One region of the Streptomyces sp. GMY02 genome, then DNA from elsewhere that is predicted to be linked to it. Evidence: riboswitches for the same ligand, from Rfam matches in the RefSeq annotation. Region 1 holds a riboswitch; each other region holds the start of a gene.

Region 1 (6,916 bases):
CCAGTTCACCGTTGCAGGCGGTGCAGCGCGTCCAGGGCGCGAGGGCCGGCGCGAAGCGCTCCAGCACGTCCCGGAGCTGGTCGTCGGGGCGGTCGCTGTAGATGTACGCCCCTGCCCAGATCTCCCGCCGCCGCAGCAGCCCCCGGTCCCGGGACAGCATCACGCGGCGCTCACCGGCGGAGAGGGTGGCCAGCGCCGGGTCGCCGAGGTCCTCGCTCTGGTACGCCGCGTCGACGCCCAGCAGCCGCAGCCGCCGTGCGAGCGTGCCGAGATGGACGTCGAGCAGGAAGCGCAGGGGCGCGCCCGGCACCCGCTGCGGCCGGCTCACGGCCCGTACCTCGACCGACTCGCCCGCGGCCGGGATGTGCGCGACGGACACGTCACGGCCGTCGACGACCAGCCGCCCGACCTCGGTGAGCGGGACGCCGAGCGACTCGACGGCATGGCCGAGCGTGGACGAGCCGTCGGTGAGCACGGCCGTACGTCCCTGACGCCGCTCGGCCGCGACGAAGAGGCGCAGCTCAGGGGCGAAGCTGATCTCGATCTCCGGTCCGTTCACGCCGTCAGGATGTCACTGGACGAGGGGGACGGGCCAGGGGATTCAGGGCCGCTCGGGTCTACGACACGGCTGAGCGCACCTCGGTCCGGGGTGGTTCGGCTTGCGTCAGCCCCGTCCGGTCGGGGCCAGCGCGCGGCCGGTCCGCCCTGCGTCAGCCCTGCCGGGCTGCGTCAGCCGCGTCCGGTCGGCGTCAGTCCGGCCTGGCTGGCGTCAGCGCGCGGCCGGTCCGCCCCGCCCCGCGTCAGCGTGTTTCGGCTTGCGTCAGCGTGTCTCGGGGCGCTCCAGGTCGAGTTTCCAGTTGTTGCAGCGCATCACCTGCCCCGGTGGATACTCGAAGTCGCATTCGCCCTGCAAGGAGAAGCCCGCCCTGCGGCACAGCGCGTTCGACGGCGGATTGTCGACGGAGGGGAACGCGTGCAGATAGCGGTGCTTCTTCTCGGCGCGCGCCCGCTCGATCACGGCGGCGGCTGCCGCGGCGGCGATGCCCCTGCCCTGGTACGCGGCGAGGACGCCCCAGCCCGTCTCGTACACCAGCCGCCCCTGCCAGGTCTGCTCCCAGAACCCGATCGTGCCCACGGCCTCGCCGCCCGGGAGCAGTACGACGCGGAACATCCGGCCCTTGCCCGTCTGGTCGGCGCTCAGGTCGACATACCGTCTGTGCCGCTTGACCACCTGTTCGTCGGTCTCGGGGCCGCCGAGGTGGGTCATCAGCTCCGGCGCGTTCGTGGCGCGCAGAAGATCGAGATCGGTCTCCGACCATGGTTCGAGCCGTACGCGTGGTGCTTTGCTCTCCATGTCACGCACTGTAGGACGAGGGTCTGACATTCGGCCCGAATCGGTGAGGGGAGCGGCGCGGGGCTGTGGACAACCCAGGGCGCCGGACGGTTCGGACTGCGGATGGGGCGGGGTGGTGGAGGGCCTGGGGTGGCGGAGCCGTTACGGACCTTGGCGGGCGTACGCCGTCGGGGGGACGCCGACCGTCGCGGTGAAGTCGCGGACGAGGTGGGCCTGGTCGCTGTAGCCGAGTTCGGAGGCCAGCTCGGCCCAGTCGACCGCCGAGGCACTGCCGGTGCCCGTGCGCGTGCCGGTGCCGCTGCTGGGGTCTGTGCCCGTGCCCGTCCCTGACCCCGTACCGGAGCCGGTCCCTCCGCCCGCGTCCGACTCGGCCCGTTCCAGCGCCTCATGGATGCGGTAGCGCAGGATCACCCACTTCGGCCCCACCCCCACATACGCCGCGAACAGCCGTTGCAGCGAGCGCGTCGAGACCCCCTCCGCCGTGGCGAGCTGGGCCACGCGCCGGATCGTACGGTCCGTCCTGATCCGGTCGGCCAGTGCCATGGCCTGGTCGGCCTGCGGATCCGGGCGCGGCCCGATGCCCAGGAGATACGTGTCGAGCGCGGCCACCCGGGCGTCCTCCCCGGCCCCACAGGCCCCGGCAGCCTCTCCGGTCCCACCGGCCTCATCGTCGCCGAGCACCGTCTCGATGTCCGCGTCCGTCGCCGGCATGACCTCGCCGAGCGGCACCCGCCGCCCTGTCCACTCCGATACGGGCCACCGTGGCGCGAACGGCCGGAAGCCGCCCGGCCTGAACTGCACCCCGCACACCCGGCCCCGCCCCTCCAGCCGCTGGCTGAACAGTTCCAGGCCGATGCCCGCCACCTCCGCGAAGGACGAGCCGCCGGGCCCGTACCCGAACCGCTGGAAGACCACGTTGACCGAGGGGTGCGGTACCACCTGCGAGACATACGGCTGGTCCAGATCCCAGTCGATCAGCCAGTAGTGCTCCAGATACGGCCGCAGGGACGGCGCCGGTGCGCGGCGCCGGAACCGTACGCGCGCGAAAAGCCCCGGGGCGTCGACGATGCCCCGGGTGTCGCGCCGCGGACCTGCCATGGCCGGATCCTATGCCGCGTTTGTCCGCCGTGACCTGTCGTGTTTGTTCAAGACGGCGGGCGGCGGCGATTCGTACGGTCGGGCCATGAGCGACAAGATCAGCAACATGTTGGAGGCGGCGGCCGACCGTACCGTCACCGTCGTCCGTGGCATCACCGATGAGCAGCTCGGCGCGCCGACGCCGTGCAGTGAGTACGACGTACGCGCGCTGGCGGCCCATCTCTTCCAGGTCGTCGTGAACTTCCAGGCGCTCGCGGCCAAGAAGGACGCCGATTTCACGGTCCCGCCCGAGCCGTTGGAGGGGGCGTGGCGCGAGCGGTTCGCGGAGGAGACCGTACGGCTCGTCGAGGCGTGGGCCGTGCCGGGCGCGGACGAGGGCACCACGGGGGCCATGGGGTTGCCGGCCAGGACGGTCGGCGCGATGGTGCTCGGCGATCTGACGGTGCACGGATGGGACCTGGCGCGGGCGACGGGGCAGCCGTACGAGCCGGCCGGGGTGCTTCTGGACGTGGTCGGGGAGGAGTTCAGGGCTCTGGCGCCGATGGGACGGGAGATGGGGATGTTCGGGGAACCGGTGCCGGTCGCGGAGGACGCGGGTCCGTTCGAGGTACTGCTCGCCGAGACGGGCCGCGACCCGGGCTGGACGCGACGCTAGGGAGTGTCTTGCCGATCTTGCCGATCTCGCTGATCTGGCCCGGGCTCGCGGGGCTCGCGTGGCCCGGCACGCACGCTCGCGGCGCTGTCCGGCGGGGTGCGCTGGGCGGCCGGCGCGTGCCGGAACCCGTGGCGCGCAGGGGGTGGCCTCAGGGGGTGGCAGTGTGCAGGGGGCGGCCGCCGAGGAGATTCCACCGGCCGCCGCGCCCGCTGAGTTCGACGGCGGACAGCGGCTGTATGTCGATCCGCCAGAACGACCCGGGACCCGCGCCGAGGGCGTGGACCGCGGCGGCGCGGATGACGTCCGGCTCGGCCACGGCGATGACGCGCCCGCCGGCGACCGTTTCGGAACCGAGGGTGTCCAGCCAGTCGGCGACGCGGGTGTGGAAGGTCCGCAGGGACTCCCCGCCGTGCGGCGCGACGGCCGGGTCGGAGAGCCACGCGGCCACCGACTCCGGTTCCGCGGCGGCCACTTCGTCGAGTGTCCGGCCCTGCCAGCGGCCCATCGCGCAGGGCGCGAGGTCCGGCAGTGGCTTGGCGTCCAGACCGAGGACCTCGGCGGTACGGCGGCAGCGCGCCGAGGGGGAGACGTACAGGGCGGCGGTACGGGGGAAGCTCTCCCGTACCGCTTCCGCCTGCCGGAGCCCCAGCGGGTCGAGAGCGTCCAGCACGTCGGTCGCGATTCCGGAGGTGCCGGTCCCGGTCCTGGAGCTGTCGGTCCCGGTCGTGTCGCTACGGGAGGTCGCGGTTCCGGACGCCGCGCTCCCGGACGCCGCGGTTCCGGAGGTCACAGTCCCGGACGTCGCGGTCCCGGACGCCGCGATGTCGGCCTCGACGTCCTCGACGGTGGCGAAACGCGCCTCGCGCAGTGCTGTGCTGATGGCCGGTGAGATGAACATCACCCGGGTCGTCATACGGCTCTCCTCGCTCCAGGGCTGCCGGGCCCGCACTCCAGGCCTGCCGGGCCCGCCAGTTGGGCCGGGCTCCCCGTCGGGCCGGTTTCCGGGCCGGTCCCCGGGCGGGTTACTCCGGGCACGTCGCCGGTCGGGGCCGCGCCGAGGGCCTCTTGGCCGGTCTGCCGGATCGCGGTACCTTCACGTCGGTATATACGACGGCAAGACGGAAGTCCGGTGAGAGTCCGGCACGGTCGCGCCACTGTATGCCGGGTGCCGGCCGCCGCGTAACAGCGCGCAGGCGGTACGGAGCCCGGTGAGTCAGACCCGACGGCCGTCGTTCGAGCTCCACTGAATGGGACGCGAGTTCCCCAAGGAGGTTCCGTCATGGCTGAGTCCATCGCGCCGCCGGTCGTTCCGTCCGTCGCCACCGGCGCCACCCACCCGGTGACACCGCTTCCACTGCGCGCGGTGCTGCCGTGGGCCGTGTTCGTGGGCACCCTGATGCTGGTCCTGCTCTACTTCGTCGGCGCCGAACAGGGCGCCACCTCGGTGTTCTCGGGAGCGGAAGTGCACGAATGGGTGCACGACGGCCGTCATCTGCTCGGTTTCCCCTGCCACTGACCGCTGACGGAGATCACGCACATGCATGCCTCCACCGTCAGAACTCTCCTGGTCCGCGGCATGATCGCGGGCGTGCTGGCCGGACTCTTCGCGTTCGCGCTGGCGTATGTGGCCGGTGAGCCCTCCGTACGGGACTCCATCGCGCTGGAGGAGACACAGTCCGCACCGGCGGCGAACGAGCACGCCGGGCACACCGCGGCGGCAGCGGAGCAAGAGGGAGAGGAAGAGGAAGAGGAACTGGTCAGCAGGCCGGTCCAGTCGACGTTCGGGCTGGCCACCGGTGTCCTGGTGTACGGAGTGGCCCTGGGCGGCATCGCCTCGCTGGTCTTCTCCGTCTGTCTGGGCAGGATCGGCCGGTTCGGGCCGAGGGCGACCGCGGCACTGATCGCGGGCGCGGCCTTCACCACGGTCTATCTGGTGCCGTTCCTGAAGTATCCGGCGACCCCGCCCGCGGTGGGCAACCCGGACACCATCGGCAAGCGCACCACGCTCTTCTTCCTGATGATCGTGCTCAGCGTGCTGCTGGCCGTCATCGCCGTCATCGCGGGCCGGAGGCTCGCTCCGCGGCTGGGCAACTGGAACGCGTCCGTCGTCGCCGGAGCCGGATATGTGGCCGCCGTGGCGGTCGCCTGTCTTGTCCTGCCCGCCAACTCCGATGCCGTACGGGAAACCTTCCCGGCGGCTCTCCTCTGGGAATTCCGCCTGGCCTCGCTGGGCGTGCAGGCGCTGCTGTGGACGGCCTTCGGGCTGATCTTCGGGGCGATGGCGGAGCGGGTGCTCATGCCGCGTGCCGCGCGGGCCGCCTCGGGCGCGGAAGCGGGCTTGAGCGGATCCGTACGGCCCTGACCTGACGGGCGCGGCGGGCGCGGGGGACGGCGGGAACATGCTGGAGAAGTACGGGCAGTGAAATACGGACAGTAGAGTGCAAGGTCGGTCTTTTTCCAGCATGTTCCAGCTCAGAGGTGTTTCCCGGTGAGCGCACCACCCCCTGCCTCCGCCTTGCCCCCGGTGAGCGCACCGTCCTTCACCTCCGCCTCGCCTCCGCCCTCGGTGACCGTCCCGCCCCCGGTGACCGTCGTCGGGATCGGTGCCGACGGCTGGGCCGGGCTTTCCGCGCCCGGGCGGGACGCGCTGCGTGCGGCCGGGGTGATCGTGGGCGGCGCCCGGCAGTTGGAGCTGCTGCCGCGCGACGAGTGCGCGGGGGAACGCGTGGTGTGGCCCTCGCCGCTGCGGCCCGCCGTACCCGGGGTGCTCGCGGCCCATGCCGGGCAGCGGCTGTGCGTACTGGCCAGCGGGGACCCGATGTTCTACGGGATCGGGCGCACGCTCATGGAAGTTGTGGGGGCGGACGCGGGGACCGGGACGCTGCGCGTACTGCCGCATCCGTCGTCCGTCTCGTACGCCTGCGCCCGGCTCGGCTGGCCGGTGGAAGAGACGGAGGTCGTCACCCTGGTCGGTCGGCCCGTCGAGCGGCTCGCCGCCGCGCTGTACGACGGCCGCCGGGTCCTGGTGCTGAGCGCGGGCGCGGCGACACCGGCCGAGGTGGCGGCGCTGCTGCGGGACCGGGGGTACGGGCCGAGCCGTATGCACGTACTCGAACAGCTCGGCGGGGAAAGGGAACGGCGGACGGAGAGCCTCGCGGAGGACTGGCAGGAGCGGGCGGGTGCGTCTGATCCCGTTCCCGCGTCTGATCCCGATCGCGCGTCTGTACCTGTTCCCGAGTCTGTACCTCTTCCCGAGTCTGTACCTGCTTCCGTGTCCGTACCTGTTTCCGCGTTCGATGCGCTGAATGTGGTGGCGGTCGAGTGCCGTCGTGCGCCGGGCGCGGTCCGGCTCGGCGCCGTGCCGGGCCTGCCGGACGAGGCGTACGAGCACGACGGCCAGCTCACCAAGCGCCATGTCCGCGCCGCCACGCTGGCCGCGCTGGCGCCCGCGCCGGGGGAACTGCTGTGGGACATCGGCGGCGGGTCGGGTTCGATCGCGGTCGAGTGGATGCGTACGCACCGGTCCTGCCGGGCGGTGTCCGTCGAGCGGGATCCCGTACGGGCGGAGCGCATCGGCCGCAACGCGCGGGCGCTCGGCGTCCCCGGCCTGCGGGTCGTCACGGGAGCCGCGCCCGGCGCGCTGGCGGGGCTGCCGGTGCCGGACGCGGTGTTCGTCGGCGGCGGGCTGACCGCGCCGGGCCTGCTGGACGCCTGCTGGGACGCGCTGCCGGAGGGCGGCCGGCTGGTGGCGAACACGGTGACGCTGGAGTCCGAGGCGCTGCTGGCGCGCTGGTACGGCCGCTTCGGCG
Region 2 (6,916 bases), 3.8 Mb from region 1:
GGTCGCCCTCCAGGGCACGCAGCCCCGAGACCCGGACGACGGGCGCGGCGTCGCCGCCGTACCCGTGCTCGGTGAGCAGCTCGCGCACCTCCAGCTCGACCAGGTCGGTCAGCTCGTCGTCGCCCGCGTCGGCCTTGTTGAGGGCGACGACGATGTGATTGACGCCGACCTGGCGGGCGAGCAGGACGTGCTCGGCGGTCTGCGGCATGATCCCGTCGAGCGCGGAGACGACGAGGATCGCTCCGTCGAGCTGGGCCGCGCCGGTCACCATGTTCTTGATGTAGTCGGCGTGGCCCGGCATGTCCACATGGGCGTAGTGCCGGGTGTCCGTCTCGTACTCGACGTGCGAGATGTTGATGGTGATCCCGCGGGCGGCCTCCTCCGGGGCCCGGTCGATCCGGTCGAACGGTACGAAGGAGCTGGTCCCGCGGTCGCTGAGGACCTTGGTGATGGCGGCGGTCAGGGTGGTCTTGCCGTGGTCGACATGGCCCATGGTGCCGATGTTCAGGTGCGGCTTGGTGCGCACGTATGCCGTCTTGGGCATGGTTCGCTGGTTCCTTCCCGGAACTCGGAGCTGAGAGGGACCCCCGGGCCTTGCCGACCCTCCCCCTGCGGGGTCCGCCGGACGATCCGGGAAGGGTCAGCTTCGGGCGCCGCCGAAGGGCGCTGCCGCGGCGGATGCCGCTGCTTCGGCATCCGTGGCCGCTGCGAAGGCATCCGCCGGGACGACTGCCGCGACGGGTGCGACAGGCGCGGCCGTGCACGCCACGAGGAAGACGGCAGCCTCCGGCGCGTCCGCGACTGCGGACGGCGCTGCGGGGAAGGCGTACCGGACCATGTCCCCGATCCTCGCCCAGCCCGTCCGCCCGCGTCGAACGATTTTCCGCCGGGCCGCAGTTGGCCGACTCCTGCCGTGGGACCGCCCGAGGCGCCGCTGACCGGCGCGTTCTTCGACCCGGTGTGCCCGTGTTGTGCCGGACACACGCCGGACGGGAGGCCTCCGTCACCAGGCCCCCGGCGACCGGACATCTTCGTCGGTTACGCTCCCCGCGTGCTCGACACCGCCCCCCGGTCCTCGCGAAGCCTCGCGCTCCGTTGCTACCGGGCACTTCTCTCGCCCTGGGCGAGATTCGCCGTACTCGTGGTGCTGCTCGGTGCCGCGGCCACGGTGGTGCTGCTCTATGAGCCGCAGAAGCTGCTGTCCGACGGCTGGCTGCCACGCGTCGGCGGGGGCGTCGCCGTGGTGCTGTTCACCGTGGGGTACGGGCTGTGCGCCACCGCGTTCGTACCGCGCCCGCTGCTCAACATCGCCTCCGGCGCGCTCCTCGGTTCGTATCTCGGGCTGGTCGCCGCGCTCGCCGGGACGGTGCTGAGCGCGGCCATGTCCTTCGGGCTCGGGCGCATGCTGGGCCAGGACGCCCTCCGTCCGCTGCTGCGGGGCCGCTGGCTGAAGGCGATAGACCGTCAGCTCAGCACCCACAGCTTCCGGTCGATGCTGATCATCCGGCTCTTCCCCGGTGTGCCGTTCGCCCCGATCAATTACGGCGCGGCCGTCTCCCGGATGCGCTGGACACCGTTCCTGCTGGCGACCCTGATCGGTTCGATCCCCAACAACGCGGCGTATGTGGTCGCGGGCAGCCGCGCCGCCTCGCCGACCTCGCCGGTGTTCCTGATCGCGATGGGGTTCATCGTGGTCAGCGGGCTGGTCGCGGCGGTGGTCGCCTGGCGCAAGCGCCACCACCTCCGCCGCTGACCACGCGCTCCGCCCTCAGACCCCGCCGGCCAGTCCGAGGTCGCCGCCCGGCGGCGGGGCGAAGAACCGCGCCACATCCGCCTCCGTGACCTGCGCCAGCTCCTTCGGGGACCACCGCGGCCTGCGGTCCTTGTCGATGACCTGCGCCCTGATCCCCTCCACCAGATCGGGCGTGGCCAGCGCGGCGCACGAGGCCCGGTACTCCTGGTCGAGCGCCTCCTCCAGCGTCGGCAGCAGACGGACCCGGCGCAGCGCTTCCAGGGTTGCCTTGAGCACGGTGGGCGACCGCGTCAGGATCGTCTCGGCGGCCTCCTTCGCCGCGGGCAGACCGGTGGCGAGCAGCCGCTCGACGATCTCTTCCACGGTGTCCGCCGCGTAGCAGGGGTCGATCCACTCACGGTCCGCGGCGAGTTGGCCCTCGGGCGCGGCCGTCCCGTACCCCCGTACCGTCGCGGTCACGTGCGCCGCCTCACGTACGTCGGGGCCGGCGAGCGCGGTCCGTACGGCGTCCAGCCGCTCGGCGGGTACGAAGTGATCCGCGAGGCCGCAGAGCAGCGCGTCGGCGGCGCCCACCGCCCGGCCGGTGAGGGCGAGATGGGTGCCCAGCTCGCCCGGTGCGCGCGAGAGGAGATGTGTGCCGCCGACATCGGGGACGAGGCCGATGCCGGTCTCGGGCATGGCGACCGCCGACCGTTCGGTGACGATCCGGACGGTGCCGTGCGCCGAGACACCGACGCCGCCGCCCATCACAATGCCGTCCATCAGTGCCACATAGGGCTTGGGGAAGCGGGCGATCCGGGCGTTGAGCCGGTACTCGTCGCGCCAGAAGGTGGGTGAGGCGGCGCCGCCGGTGCGCGCGTCCTCATGGATCGCGCGGATGTCGCCGCCGGCGCACAGCCCGCGCTCGCCGGCGCCCGAGATGATCACCGCTGTCACGCTCTCGTCGTTCTCCCACCGGGCGAGCGCCTCGGTGATCCGCAGCACCATGGGGTGGGTGAGCGCGTTGAGCGCGCGGGGCCGGTTGAGCGTGATGCGGGCGGTGCGGCCCGCCCGGTCGAGCAGTACCGGTTCGTCTTCGTGGACCATGGCGCCAGTATTCAGGACCCATGTTTCGAGCATGTCGAGTTCCGGACCTATGCTGGACGCGCAGTCGGTTCGCCCTGTCCGCCAGGCAGGCGCGTCGCAAGAGGGAACCCGGTGGGAATCCGGGACTGCCCCGCAGCGGTGAGTGGGAACGACCGCCGTCATACGCACTGGACGCACCGCGTCCGGGAAGCGACGGCCAGTAGATGCCTTGTCCGCGTACGCACATCGCGTACAGGCACAAGGCGCGCCCGCGAGTCCGAAGACCTGCCACTGCCCGTGTGCGAGGACCGCGCACGGAGATCTCGGTGACCTCGTGGGCGGGTCGGCGGATACGGGCGGGCGCACGCCACATGGCTGCGTGGCACATGGATGTACGGCACATGGCTGTGTCGCACATGGGTGTGCGGCACATGTGGGCGCCGCACATGGCTGTGCGGCACACGGTGTGGCGGTACCTGCCCCGGCTTCCGTTCCTTCGCCGCACACGAGTCCCGCCGGGATCGCTCCCGTACGACTCGCGAAGGAGAGTCCCGTGACACCCACGTCCGCAGCCGCGGCACCCCGGTCGGAACGGCAGGGCCGGCGGCCCGTGCCCAGGTCCACCGTCCATGGCTACCCCCGCCAGGGCGCCGACCGGGAACTGAAGAAAGCGATCGAGGGGTACTGGAAGGGCCGGGTCACCGCGGACGCGCTGCGGGAGACCGCCGCCGGGCTGCGCCGCGACACCTGGCGCGAGCTGGCCGACGCCGGACTCGACGAAGTGCCCACCGGCCACTTCTCGTACTACGACCACGTGCTCGACACCAGCGTCATGGTCGGCGCGGTCCCGGCCAGGCACCGGGCCGCCGTCGAGGCCGACGCGCTCGACGGCTACTTCGCCATGGCGCGCGGTGCCCAGGACGCCGCGCCGCTGGAGATGACCAAGTGGTTCGACACCAACTACCACTACCTCGTCCCCGAGTTGGGACCGGACACGGTCTTCACCGCCCACTCCGGGAAGCAGACCGGTGAACTGCGCGAGGCCCTCGCCCTCGGTCACACCGGCGCCCGGCCGGTGCTGCTCGGGCCGGTCACCTATCTGCTGCTCGCCAGGCCCGCGCCCGGGGTGGCCGCCGGATTCGAGCCGCTCACCCTGCTCGACCGGCTGCTGCCGGTGTACGCGGAGGTGCTGGCCGATCTGCGCGCGGCCGGCGCCGAGTGGGCGCAGATCGACGAGCCCGCCCTGGTCCAGGACCGCACGCCCGCCGAACTGAACGCGGTCGCCCGCGCCTACCGCCATCTCGGGGCGCTCACCGACCGGCCCCGGCTGCTGGTCGCCTCGTACTTCGACCGGCTCGGCGAGGCCCTGCCCGTACTGGCCAAGGCACCTGTCGAGGGGCTCGCGCTGGACTTCACAGGCCCTGCCGCCGCCAATCTCGACGATCTCGCGGCCGTCGGCGGGCTGCCCGGCAAGCGGCTGGTCGCCGGGGTGGTCGACGGGCGCAATGTGTGGATCAACGATCTCGCGGCCTCGCTGACGACCCTCGCGACCCTGCTCGGTCTCGCCGAGCGGGTCGATGTGTCGGCATCCTGCTCGCTGCTGCATGTCCCGCTGGACTCCGCCGCCGAGAAGGATCTCGATCCGCTGCTCGTCCGCTGGCTGGCCTTCGCCCGCCAGAAGACCGACGAGGTCGTCACCCTCGCCCGCGGTCTCGCCCGGGGCACGGACACCGTCGCCGCCCGGCTCGCCGCCAACCGCGCCGATCTGGCGTCCCGGGCCTCCTCGGGCGTCACGCACGATCCCGTCGTACGGGCCCGCTGTGCGGCCGTGACGGGCGCGGACGCCCGCCGGGAGCAGCCGTACGCCGAGCGCGCCGCCGCGCAGCGTGAGCGGCTCGCTCTGCCGCCACTGCCGACGACGACCGTCGGATCGTTCCCGCAGACCGCCGAGTTGCGCACGGCACGCGCCGAACTGCGGGCGGGGCAGCGGGACACGGCCGGTTACGACGAGCGCGTCCGGGCCGAGATCCGCGAGGTGATCGCCTTCCAGGAGAAGGCGGGCATCGATGTCCTGGTGCACGGCGAGCCCGAACGCGACGACATGGTGCGGTACTTCGCCGAGCGCCTCACCGGATTCCTGGTCACTCGGCACGGCTGGGTCCAGTCGTACGGCACCCGCTATGTCCGGCCGCCGGTGCTCGCGGGGGATGTCTCCCGGCCCGCCCCGATGACGGTCGACACGATCTCGTACGCGCAGTCGCTGACCACCCGGCCCGTCAAGGGAATGCTGACCGGGCCCGTCACCATGCTGGCCTGGTCGTTCGTCCGTGACGACCAGCCGCGCGGCGCGACCGCCCGGCAGGTGGCGCTCGCGCTGCGGGACGAGGTCGCGGATCTGGAGGCGGCCGGTACGGCAGTGATCCAGGTCGACGAACCGGCGCTCCGCGAGACCCTGCCCCTGCGCGCGGCGGACCGGTTGGCGTATCTGGACTGGGCGACCGAGGCGTTCCGGCTGACGACCTCCGGGGTCGGCCCGAGCACCCAGATCCACACGCACATGTGCTACGCGGAGTTCGGCGACATCCTGCCGGCCATCGAGGATCTGGACGCCGATGTGATCAGTCTGGAGGCGGCTCGCTCACATATGCGGGTCGCCGGCGAACTGGCGGCGGCGGGCTATCCGCGCGAGGCGGGACCAGGGGTGTACGACATCCACTCACCGCGGGTGCCGTCGGCCGAGGAGATGACCGCCTTGCTGGCCAGGGGACTTGAGGCGATCCCGCCGGAGCGGCTGTGGGTGAACCCCGACTGCGGGCTGAAGACCCGGAGCTGGGCGGAGGTCCGTACGTCCCTGGAGAACCTGGTCGCCGCAGCCCACCGCACCCGGGGGCCGGTCTCCTAGCGCGCCGTCTCCGGGCCGTCCTCCCGGCCCGGCCCGCTCGGCCGCCCCGGGTCCTCAGACCGGTCTCACCTCGTCCGGCGAGACAGGATCCGGGGCGGTCCGCGCGACGGGCGCCCCGGTCTTCTCCGGCTTCTCCGATGTGCGGCGGGTCAGACGCCGTACATCGGGGACGGTCAGGACCGCCGCCGTCAGCAGGACGATCAGCGCCGAGCAGCCCCACAGCGCCGTACTCCGCCCGAAGGCGCTCTCCGCCGGGCCCGCGAGTGCCGTGGCCAGCGGAATCATGCCCACCGAGCCCAGCCAGTCGTAGGCCGAGACACGGGACAGCTTCTCCTCCGGGATCTCCTGGTGCAGCGAGGTCATCCACGAGACACCGAAGACCTCGATGGAGACCCCCGTCAGGAACATCACCGCCGCCAGCCCCACGGCGGGCAGCGGCACCGCCAGCCCGGCCGAGGGAAGGGCCAGCGGGAAGACGCTGAGGGTGCCCGCGAGCAGCATCCGGCGCGGACGCCACCGCATCATCACCAGCGCGCCGCCGACCGTACCCGCGCCGAAGGCCGCCAGCGCCAGGCCCCAGGGGCCGGGGCCGCCGAGTTCGTCCCGGGCGACCAGCGGCCCGTACACCGCCTCGGCCGCCGAGACCATCGCGTTGACCACCGCGAACTGGACGACGATGCTCCACAGCCAGGGCCTGCCGGTGACCTCCCGCCAGCCGTCCCGCAGATCGGCGAGCATCCCCTCGCCCGGCCCGCGCGGCGGGACATGGCTCACATCGAGGAAGGCGCGCAGCGCCCCCGCGACCAGGAAGGCGGCGGCGTCGATGGCGAGGACCCAGCCCGGCCCGAACAGCGCGATCAGCGCGCCGCCCAGGGCCGCGCCGCCGATCCCGGCGCCCTGCATCGCCATCCGGTACAGGGCGAAGGCGCGGCCCACCTGCGCGCCGCTGACGCTGGACATCAGCATGCCCTCGGAGGCCGGGCTGAAGAAGGCGTGGGCGGTGCCGCCCAGCGCGGTCAGCGCCATCATCTGCCACAGCTCCGGCTCGCCCGTGAGGACGAGGACCGCGAAGGACGCCTGCGAGAGGCAGTTGACGGCGTTGGCGGCGACCATCACCCGGTGCCGGGGGAGCCGGTCGGCGAGCGCGCCGCCGATCAGCAGGAAGAGGACGAGCGGGACCGTACGGGCCGCCGCCA
Region 3 (6,916 bases), 3.1 Mb from region 1:
GCGGGCCGCCTGCCGCAGATCGTCGCGGCGGACCACCAGACCGGGGCCGCTGCGCCCGCGCGCCCGCTGGTGCGGGGCCGCCGCCCGTACGGTCGCGGAGAGGTGCAGGCTGGTCAGGGCGCCCCTGGGGGTACGTGCTCCGGTCGTCCTGCCGTGTTCGGTACGGGCCCGGGAGCGGCGCCCGGCGGCGCCCTCGCCCAGACCCGGGACGCTCAGCGCCTTCGTACGGAACGGCTCGGCGGCCCGTACGGCGGACTGCTCACGCGCACCGGCTCCCGCGCCCTGCGACCGGCCCTGCTGCTCGGCCTCGACGGGCGTGTCGCCCTGCTCCGGCGCGGACTCCCGCGGTGTGTCGGCCCCTTCGGATCCCTGGGGTCCCTCGGGCTCCGGCCGCGGCGGAATCCCGCCGCCGCCCGACCCGTCAGGGCCGCCGTTTCCGGGGCCGTTGCCCGGATCGTCGTCCCCGCCGTCCCCGTCGCCGCCGTCCTCCGGCTTGCCGTCCCCTTCTGCCTTGTGTTCCGCCTTGTGTTCCGACTCTTGTTCCGCCTTGTGGTCCTCTTCCTCGAACTGGCCGAGCGTGTCGTCGAGCTTGTCCTCGTCGAGACCCGGCGCGTCGAAGGGGTTGCGCCGCCGCCGGTGCGGCAGCGCCAGCAGCGCGGCCCGCCGTACGTCCTCGGCGTGTACGTCCGTACGCCCCGCCCACGCGGCCAGCGCCGCGGCCGTCCGCGCCATCACGATGTCCGCCCGCATCCCGTCCACCTCGAAGGCGGCACAGGTCGCGGCTATCCGCAGCAGCGCGGTGTCCCCGAGCCGCACCTCCGGCAGCAGGGCACGCGCCGCCACGATCCGCTCCCGCAGCGCGGTCTCCTCCTCGGCCCAGCGCGCGGCGAACGCGGCCGGATCGTCGTCGTACGCGAGCCGCCGCCGTACGACCTCCACCCGCTGCTCCGGCTCCCGCGAGGCCGCGACCTCCACGGTGAGCCCGAACCGGTCGAGCAACTGCGGCCGCAGCTCGCCCTCTTCGGGATTCATCGTCCCGACGAGCAGAAAACGCGCGGCATGCCGTACGGAGACGCCCTCGCGCTCGACATACGAGGCACCCATGGCGGCGGCGTCCAGCAGAACGTCGATCAGATGATCGTGCAGAAGGTTGACCTCATCGACATACAGCACGCCCCGGTGCGCGTCCGCGAGCAGCCCCGGCTCAAAGGCCTTCACGCCCTCCGCGAGCGCCCGCTCGATGTCCAGCGCCCCGACGAGCCGGTCCTCGGACGCGCCGACGGGCAGCTCGACCATCCTGGCGGGCCGCGACACGCCCGGCCCGCTCCCGTGCGGCCCGTCCGGACAGCCCGGGTCGGGCGCGGCGGGATCGCAACTGAACCGGCATCCGGGCACCACCGCCAGCTCCGGCAGCAGCGCGGAAAGGGCCCGTACGGCCGTGGACTTCGCCGTGCCCTTCTCGCCGCGTACGAGCACACCGCCGACGGCGGGACTGACCGCGTTCAGCACCAGCGCGAGCCGCAGATCGTCCATTCCCACGACGGCGGTGAACGGATAAGGGGTGTTCATATGCTGATCGCTCCTTCGAGTGCGACGATGCCGGTCACGAGCGCGGCTGTGCCGGTGGGCGGCGCCGGTACGGGGGCGATCATGGGGCGCCCGGGGGAATGAAGGGCAGCCCGGCCGGCGCCCCCTCCTCGATCAGCCGCAGCAGCGCGTCCGTGTCCGCGTGCTCCTCGATGAGGTCACCGAGAAGGTCGAGCTGTTCCTCGCGCAGCGCGCCGAAGCTGGTGCCGGGAGCGGGGACGAAACGCCGGCCCGCCGCCCGCGCCACCTCCGTCAGGAAGCGCCGCCGGAACGCGTCGCTCTCCAGCGCCCCGTGCCAGTGCGTGCCCTGGACCGGCCCCATCCGGCAGCCGTCCAGGGCCCGCCCCTCCGCGTCGCGGACAAAGGCGTCGCCTCCCCGTACGTCAGCGACGCCGTGATGGATCTCGTACCCCTCCACCGCCTCACCGAGGGCGATCCCGGACGGTCTGGCCAGGGTCTTCGCGGGCTCGAACCGCACCCGTACGGGCAGCAGTCCCAGCCCCGCGACGGCGCCCGCCCGTGACTCCACCTCGTCGTCGATGTGCTCGCCGAGGATCTGGTAGCCGCCGCAGATCCCCAGCACGGGGCGCCCCTCGGCGGCCCGCCGCGCCAGGGCGTCGGCGAGCCCGCGCTCCCGCAGCCAGGCCAGCGCCCGCACGGTGCCGCGGGTGCCGGGCACCACCACGAGGTCCGCGTCCACCAGCTCCTCGGGCCGGTCGACGAACCGCACCACGACCCCTGGTTCCGCCGCCAGCGCGTCCACATCGGTGAAGTTGGACATCAGCGGCACGGCGCAGACCGCGACCCGGAGCACCTCCTCGCCGTGCGGGGGCGCCGCCGGTGCCCCGCGCACGGCGGCACCGTTCCGGGACACCCGCAGCCCGTCCTCCTCGTCGATACCGAGGCCGTGCCGCCAGGGGAGCACCCCCAGCGTGGTGCGTCCGGTCAGCCCGCGGAGCATCTCGAGGCCCGGTTCCAGCAGCGACACATCACCCCGGAACTTGTTCACCAGATACCCCGCGACCAGCGCCTGGTCCTCGGGGCTCAGCAGCGCGGTCGTACCGAAGAAGGAGGCGAAGACCCCGCCCCGGTCGATGTCGCCGACCACCATCACGGGCAGCCGCGCGGCCCGTGCGATGCCCATGTTCACGATGTCCGTACGGCGCAGATTGATCTCGGCGGGGCTGCCCGCGCCCTCGCAGATCACCGCGTCATGCGTGGCGCGCAGCTCCTCCAGGCACTCCAGGACGGTCCCGAGCAGGGCTTCTTGACGCCCGCCGCGCAGGGCCCTTCCCGACGGCGCTTCGCCATCCGCCCTGTCTGTGTCAATCCCGTTTGTCCCGTCCGTTCCGACTGTGCCGAAGAAGCCCTTGGCGCTCAGCTCGCCCACCGGCCGCCCCATCAGCACCACTTGACTGCTGCGGTCTCCACCGGGCTTGAGCAGCACGGGATTCATCAGCGCGGTCGGCTCCACCCGGGCCGCCTGCGCCTGCATCGCCTGCGCCCGCCCGATTTCCGCGCCCTCGCGCGTCACGAACGAATTGAGCGACATGTTCTGCCCCTTGAAGGGCGCGACCTTCACCCCTCGGCGTACCAGCCACCGGCAGATCCCCGCCGTGACGACGCTCTTGCCCGCGTCGGAGGTGGTCCCGGCCACCAGCAGCCCACCGCCGCGCCCGCCCCGGCTCATCCACGCCCCCATCGGTCCGTCGAGTTGATGGCCGTACGGTCCGCCGCGCCGTGTGCGGAAGCGGAGGCCGAAGCTGAGGCCGAGGCCGAGGCCGTACGGCGTATCGCCCCGTACGCGAACCGGCCCGCGACACAGGCCGCGAGGGCCAGCCCGCTCACCCGGCGCGACAGCCGTACCGCCCGCTCGATGTCGGTCGTCCTCACCGGCCGCCCGTCGCCGTTCAGTACGGGCCGGTGCTCCACCCGCCCGCCGTACGCCAGCGTCCCGCTGAGCCGTACGCCCAGTGCGCCGGCGAACGACGCCTCCACCGGGCCCGCGTTGGGGCTCGGATGCTTCCGAGCGTCCCGCCACACCGCCCGCAGTGCCCCGCGCGGATCGTCACCGGCCAGGACGGCCAGCGCGGCGGTCAGCCGGGCCCCGGGCCAGCCGGCCAGATCGTCGAGCCGGGCCGACGCCCACCCGAACCGGCCATACACGGCCGACTTGTGACCCACCATCGCGTCCAGGGTGTTCACGGCGCGGAACCCCACGAGCCCCGGCACCCCCGCGACCGCGCCCCACAGCAGCGCGCCCACGACGGCGTCCGAGGTGTTCTCGGCGACGGACTCCACGACGGCGCGGGCCAGCTCAGGACCGCTCAGGCTCTGCGGATCGCGCCCGCACAGGTGCGGCAGCCGCTCCCTCGCCAGCTCGATGTCCCCGGCGTCGAGCGCCGCGCCGATGGCACGCGCCTCCCGGCCCAGGGATGTACCTCCGACCACGGACCAGGTGGCCACGGCGGTCAGCGCGACGGACGCGGTACGGCCTGCCCTCGCGCCGCCCGTGCCTTCAGCGGCCCGGGCGGCGAGCAGAGCGAGGCCGACGGCGCCTCCGGCGCACACCAGCGTGTGCAGCGCGCCCCAGCCACGGTGGTTGTGCCACAGCACCCGCTCGACCGCCCCCGCCGCCCGGCCGAACGCGGCCACCGGATGACCCCGGCGCGGATCGGCGAACAGCCGGTCGCCCAGCAGGCCGGCGGTGGCGCCGTACGCGAAGACCCGCTCGGCGGCCGAACCGCCACCGCGCATGGCGGACGAACCGCTGCCAGGCATGGCGACTTGTCCTCACTCAGGGTCCGCGCCCCGGCTCGACGTGGTGCGGCGGCGAGAGTTCCTGGCTCCTGGGACAGGGCTCCCAGTGACAGTGGCGGGACCGCGCCGGATTCGCACCGGCTTCCTCTTCTGCCGTCGTAAATGGCCCCGGAAGTCCACCACGCTGCGCAAACACCCGTCAACTCATCCTTGACCTGCGACGGGACAGTGTGCGAAGCCCCACACTGGCCGCGGTCCGGCGGGGAACGCACCCGGAGCAGACGCCGAGCCGACCCCGAGCGGACCGGACGACGGTTCAGGCCACGATCAGCCGGATCCCGTACGCCACAGCGGCCACACAGAGCGCGAAGCAGGCATACGCGCCCGCCCGCGCCAGACCCGCCGTACCCGCCCCGCCGTGCCCGGCGGTGGCGGTGGCGGACTCGTGCTTGGCCAGTCCGACCACGCCCAGGGTGAACAGCCCCACGAGCCCGACGGTCGCCGCCAGACTGACCCCGAAGACGGAGCCGAGCGCCGCCCAGTCGATCTTCATGCCCATCCCTCTTTTTCTTTTCTTTCCCGCGCCGTGGCGCTGCTCAGACCCGGGCGGTGCGCGCCGGTTCGCCCGTGCCGCCCGGAGGCGCCGGGATGGTGGTCGACAGATCCCCCGTGGCCGCGGGGGAGGGGGTGACGGCGGGGGCGGTCCTGCCACCCGGCTCACCGGTCGCGGTCTCGTTGACATTGGTGTGGTCGACCGGGCGTCGGCGTGCGGCGAGCCAGATCGCGCCGGAGAGCACGACCAGCAGTGCGGCGACGACCGAGACACCCCAACTGCCCTGCCTCGTCAGGAACTCCGCGCCTGCGGCCACCAGTCCGGCGGCGGGCAGCGTCAGCCCCCAGGCGGCGAACATCCGGCCCGCGGTGGACCAGCGGACCGTACCGCCCCGGCGCCCGAGCCCCGCGCCCATCACCGCGCCCGAGCAGGACTGCGTGGTGGAGAGCGAGAAGCCCAGATGGGAGGAGGCCAGGATGACGGTCGCGGCACTGGTCTGGGCGGCGAAACCCTGCTGCGGCCGGAGATCGGTGAGGCCGGTGCCCATGGTGCGGATGATGCGCCAGCCCCCGAGGTACGTACCGAGCGCGATCGCCGTACCGGCCGAGACGATCACCCACAGCGGCGGATTGGCACCGGGTGCGAGAACACCGCCGGTGACCAGCGCCAGCGTGATGACCCCCATGGTCTTCTGCGCGTCGTTGGTGCCATGGGCGAGGGAGACCAGTCCGGCCGAGGCGATCTGCCCGGCGCGAAAGCCCTTGGCGGTGGCCCGGTCGTCGGTGCGGCGGCCGATCCGGTACGTCAGCCTCGTCGCGAGCAGGGCCGCCAGACCCGCGACGACGGGCGCGGCCAGCGCGGGAATCAGCACCTTGGTGACGACGACACCGCCATTGACCCCGGAGGTGCCGACCGACATCAGGGTCGCGCCGATCAGTCCGCCGAACAGCGCGTGCGACGAACTCGACGGCAGTCCGAGCAGCCAGGTGAGCAGGTTCCAGAGGATGGCGCCGACCAGCGCCGCGAAGATCACCTCGGTCCTGATGCCGTTCTCGTTGATGAGCCCGCCGGAGATCGTTTTGGCGACCTCCACGGAAAGGAACGCGCCGACCAGATTCAGCACGGCCGACATGGCCACCGCGGTCCGGGGTTTCAGCGCGCCCGTCGAGATGGTCGTCGCCATCGCGTTGGCGGTGTCATGGAAACCGTTGGTGAAATCGAACACGAGCGCTGTCACGATCACGATCCCGAGCAGCAGTGTGATGTGTTCCATGTACCGAATACCCAGGCAATCGTGTGAGGTCGGTGGCCTCGGTGAACGTAGGGAGTCAGAGTGAACGGGAGGTGAACTCCGGGCGCCTTTGTGGTGTCCCGGATCGGCGTCGCGCGCCTCCGTTCGAGTGACCCGGAGCGCGGTGCGCGCCCGGCCCGGCGCTGCTGGCAGGATCGCCGTATGACCGATCAGCAGACACAGGACGCGATCGCGCGCGCATGGCGGGATCTGGTGGACACCGCCCGCAGAACGGCCGCGGAGGGACTGGTCGTTGGCACCTCGGGCAATGTGTCCGTACGGGTCGGGGAACTGATTCTGGTCACACCCAGCGGAGTCCCGTACGAGCGGCTCGGCCCGGAGGACGCCGTCGGGGTCGATACGGACGGCCGCCAGGTCCTCGGCGAGTTCACCCCGACGAGTGAGCTGCCACTGCACCTCGCGGTGTACCGCAGCACCTCCGCGCAGGCCGTGGTGCACACCCACGCGGTGCACGCGACCGCCGTCTCCACGCTCGTGTCCGAACTGCCGCTGATCCACTACATGTCGGCGGCGCTCGGCGGACCGGTCCGCGTCGCTCCGTACGCCCTGTACGGCACGGACGAGCTGGCCGCAGGGATGCTCGACGCGCTGCGCGGGCGCAGCGCCTGTCTGCTCCAGAACCACGGCACGGTCACCTACGGCGCCACCCTCGCCCAGGCCTACGACCGCACCGCCCAGCTCGAATGGATGGCCCGCCTCTGGCT

Evidence for each region. Region 1 has a riboswitch for cobalamin ahead of KQY30_RS14580 (CbtB-domain containing protein). Riboswitches for the same ligand answer to the same signal wherever they lie in the genome.
Region 2: another riboswitch for cobalamin. It lies ahead of metE (5-methyltetrahydropteroyltriglutamate--homocysteine S-methyltransferase); the one in region 1 lies ahead of KQY30_RS14580 (CbtB-domain containing protein).
Region 3: another riboswitch for cobalamin. It lies ahead of KQY30_RS28070 (cobalamin biosynthesis protein); the one in region 1 lies ahead of KQY30_RS14580 (CbtB-domain containing protein).

Annotation. Positions count from the first base shown of each region.
Region 1 is NZ_CP077658.1:3,463,914-3,470,829, reverse strand. Features, by position in the region: gene KQY30_RS14605 (Mut7-C ubiquitin/RNAse domain-containing protein) at 1-559, opposite strand, end outside; gene KQY30_RS14600 (GNAT family N-acetyltransferase) at 821-1,354, opposite strand; gene KQY30_RS14595 (helix-turn-helix domain-containing protein) at 1,496-2,452, opposite strand; gene KQY30_RS14590 (TIGR03086 family metal-binding protein) at 2,538-3,107, shown strand; gene KQY30_RS14585 (histidine phosphatase family protein) at 3,256-4,020, opposite strand; cobalamin riboswitch at 4,189-4,347, shown strand; gene KQY30_RS14580 (CbtB-domain containing protein) at 4,387-4,623, shown strand; gene KQY30_RS14575 (CbtA family protein) at 4,645-5,469, shown strand; gene cbiE (precorrin-6y C5,15-methyltransferase (decarboxylating) subunit CbiE) at 5,674-6,916, shown strand, end outside.
Region 2 is NZ_CP077658.1:7,257,735-7,264,650, forward strand. Features, by position in the region: gene tuf (elongation factor Tu) at 1-544, opposite strand, end outside; gene KQY30_RS30920 (TVP38/TMEM64 family protein) at 1,052-1,753, shown strand; gene KQY30_RS30925 (enoyl-CoA hydratase/isomerase family protein) at 1,769-2,839, opposite strand; cobalamin riboswitch at 2,888-3,126, shown strand; gene metE (5-methyltetrahydropteroyltriglutamate--homocysteine S-methyltransferase) at 3,429-5,720, shown strand; gene KQY30_RS30935 (MFS transporter) at 5,775-6,916, opposite strand, start outside.
Region 3 is NZ_CP077658.1:6,581,727-6,588,642, forward strand. Features, by position in the region: gene KQY30_RS28060 (magnesium chelatase subunit D family protein) at 1-1,569, opposite strand, end outside; gene KQY30_RS28065 (cobyric acid synthase) at 1,649-3,277, opposite strand; gene KQY30_RS28070 (cobalamin biosynthesis protein) at 3,274-4,368, opposite strand; cobalamin riboswitch at 4,401-4,543, opposite strand; gene KQY30_RS28075 (hypothetical protein) at 4,664-4,900, opposite strand; gene KQY30_RS28080 (inorganic phosphate transporter) at 4,944-6,173, opposite strand; gene KQY30_RS28085 (class II aldolase/adducin family protein) at 6,354-6,916, shown strand, end outside.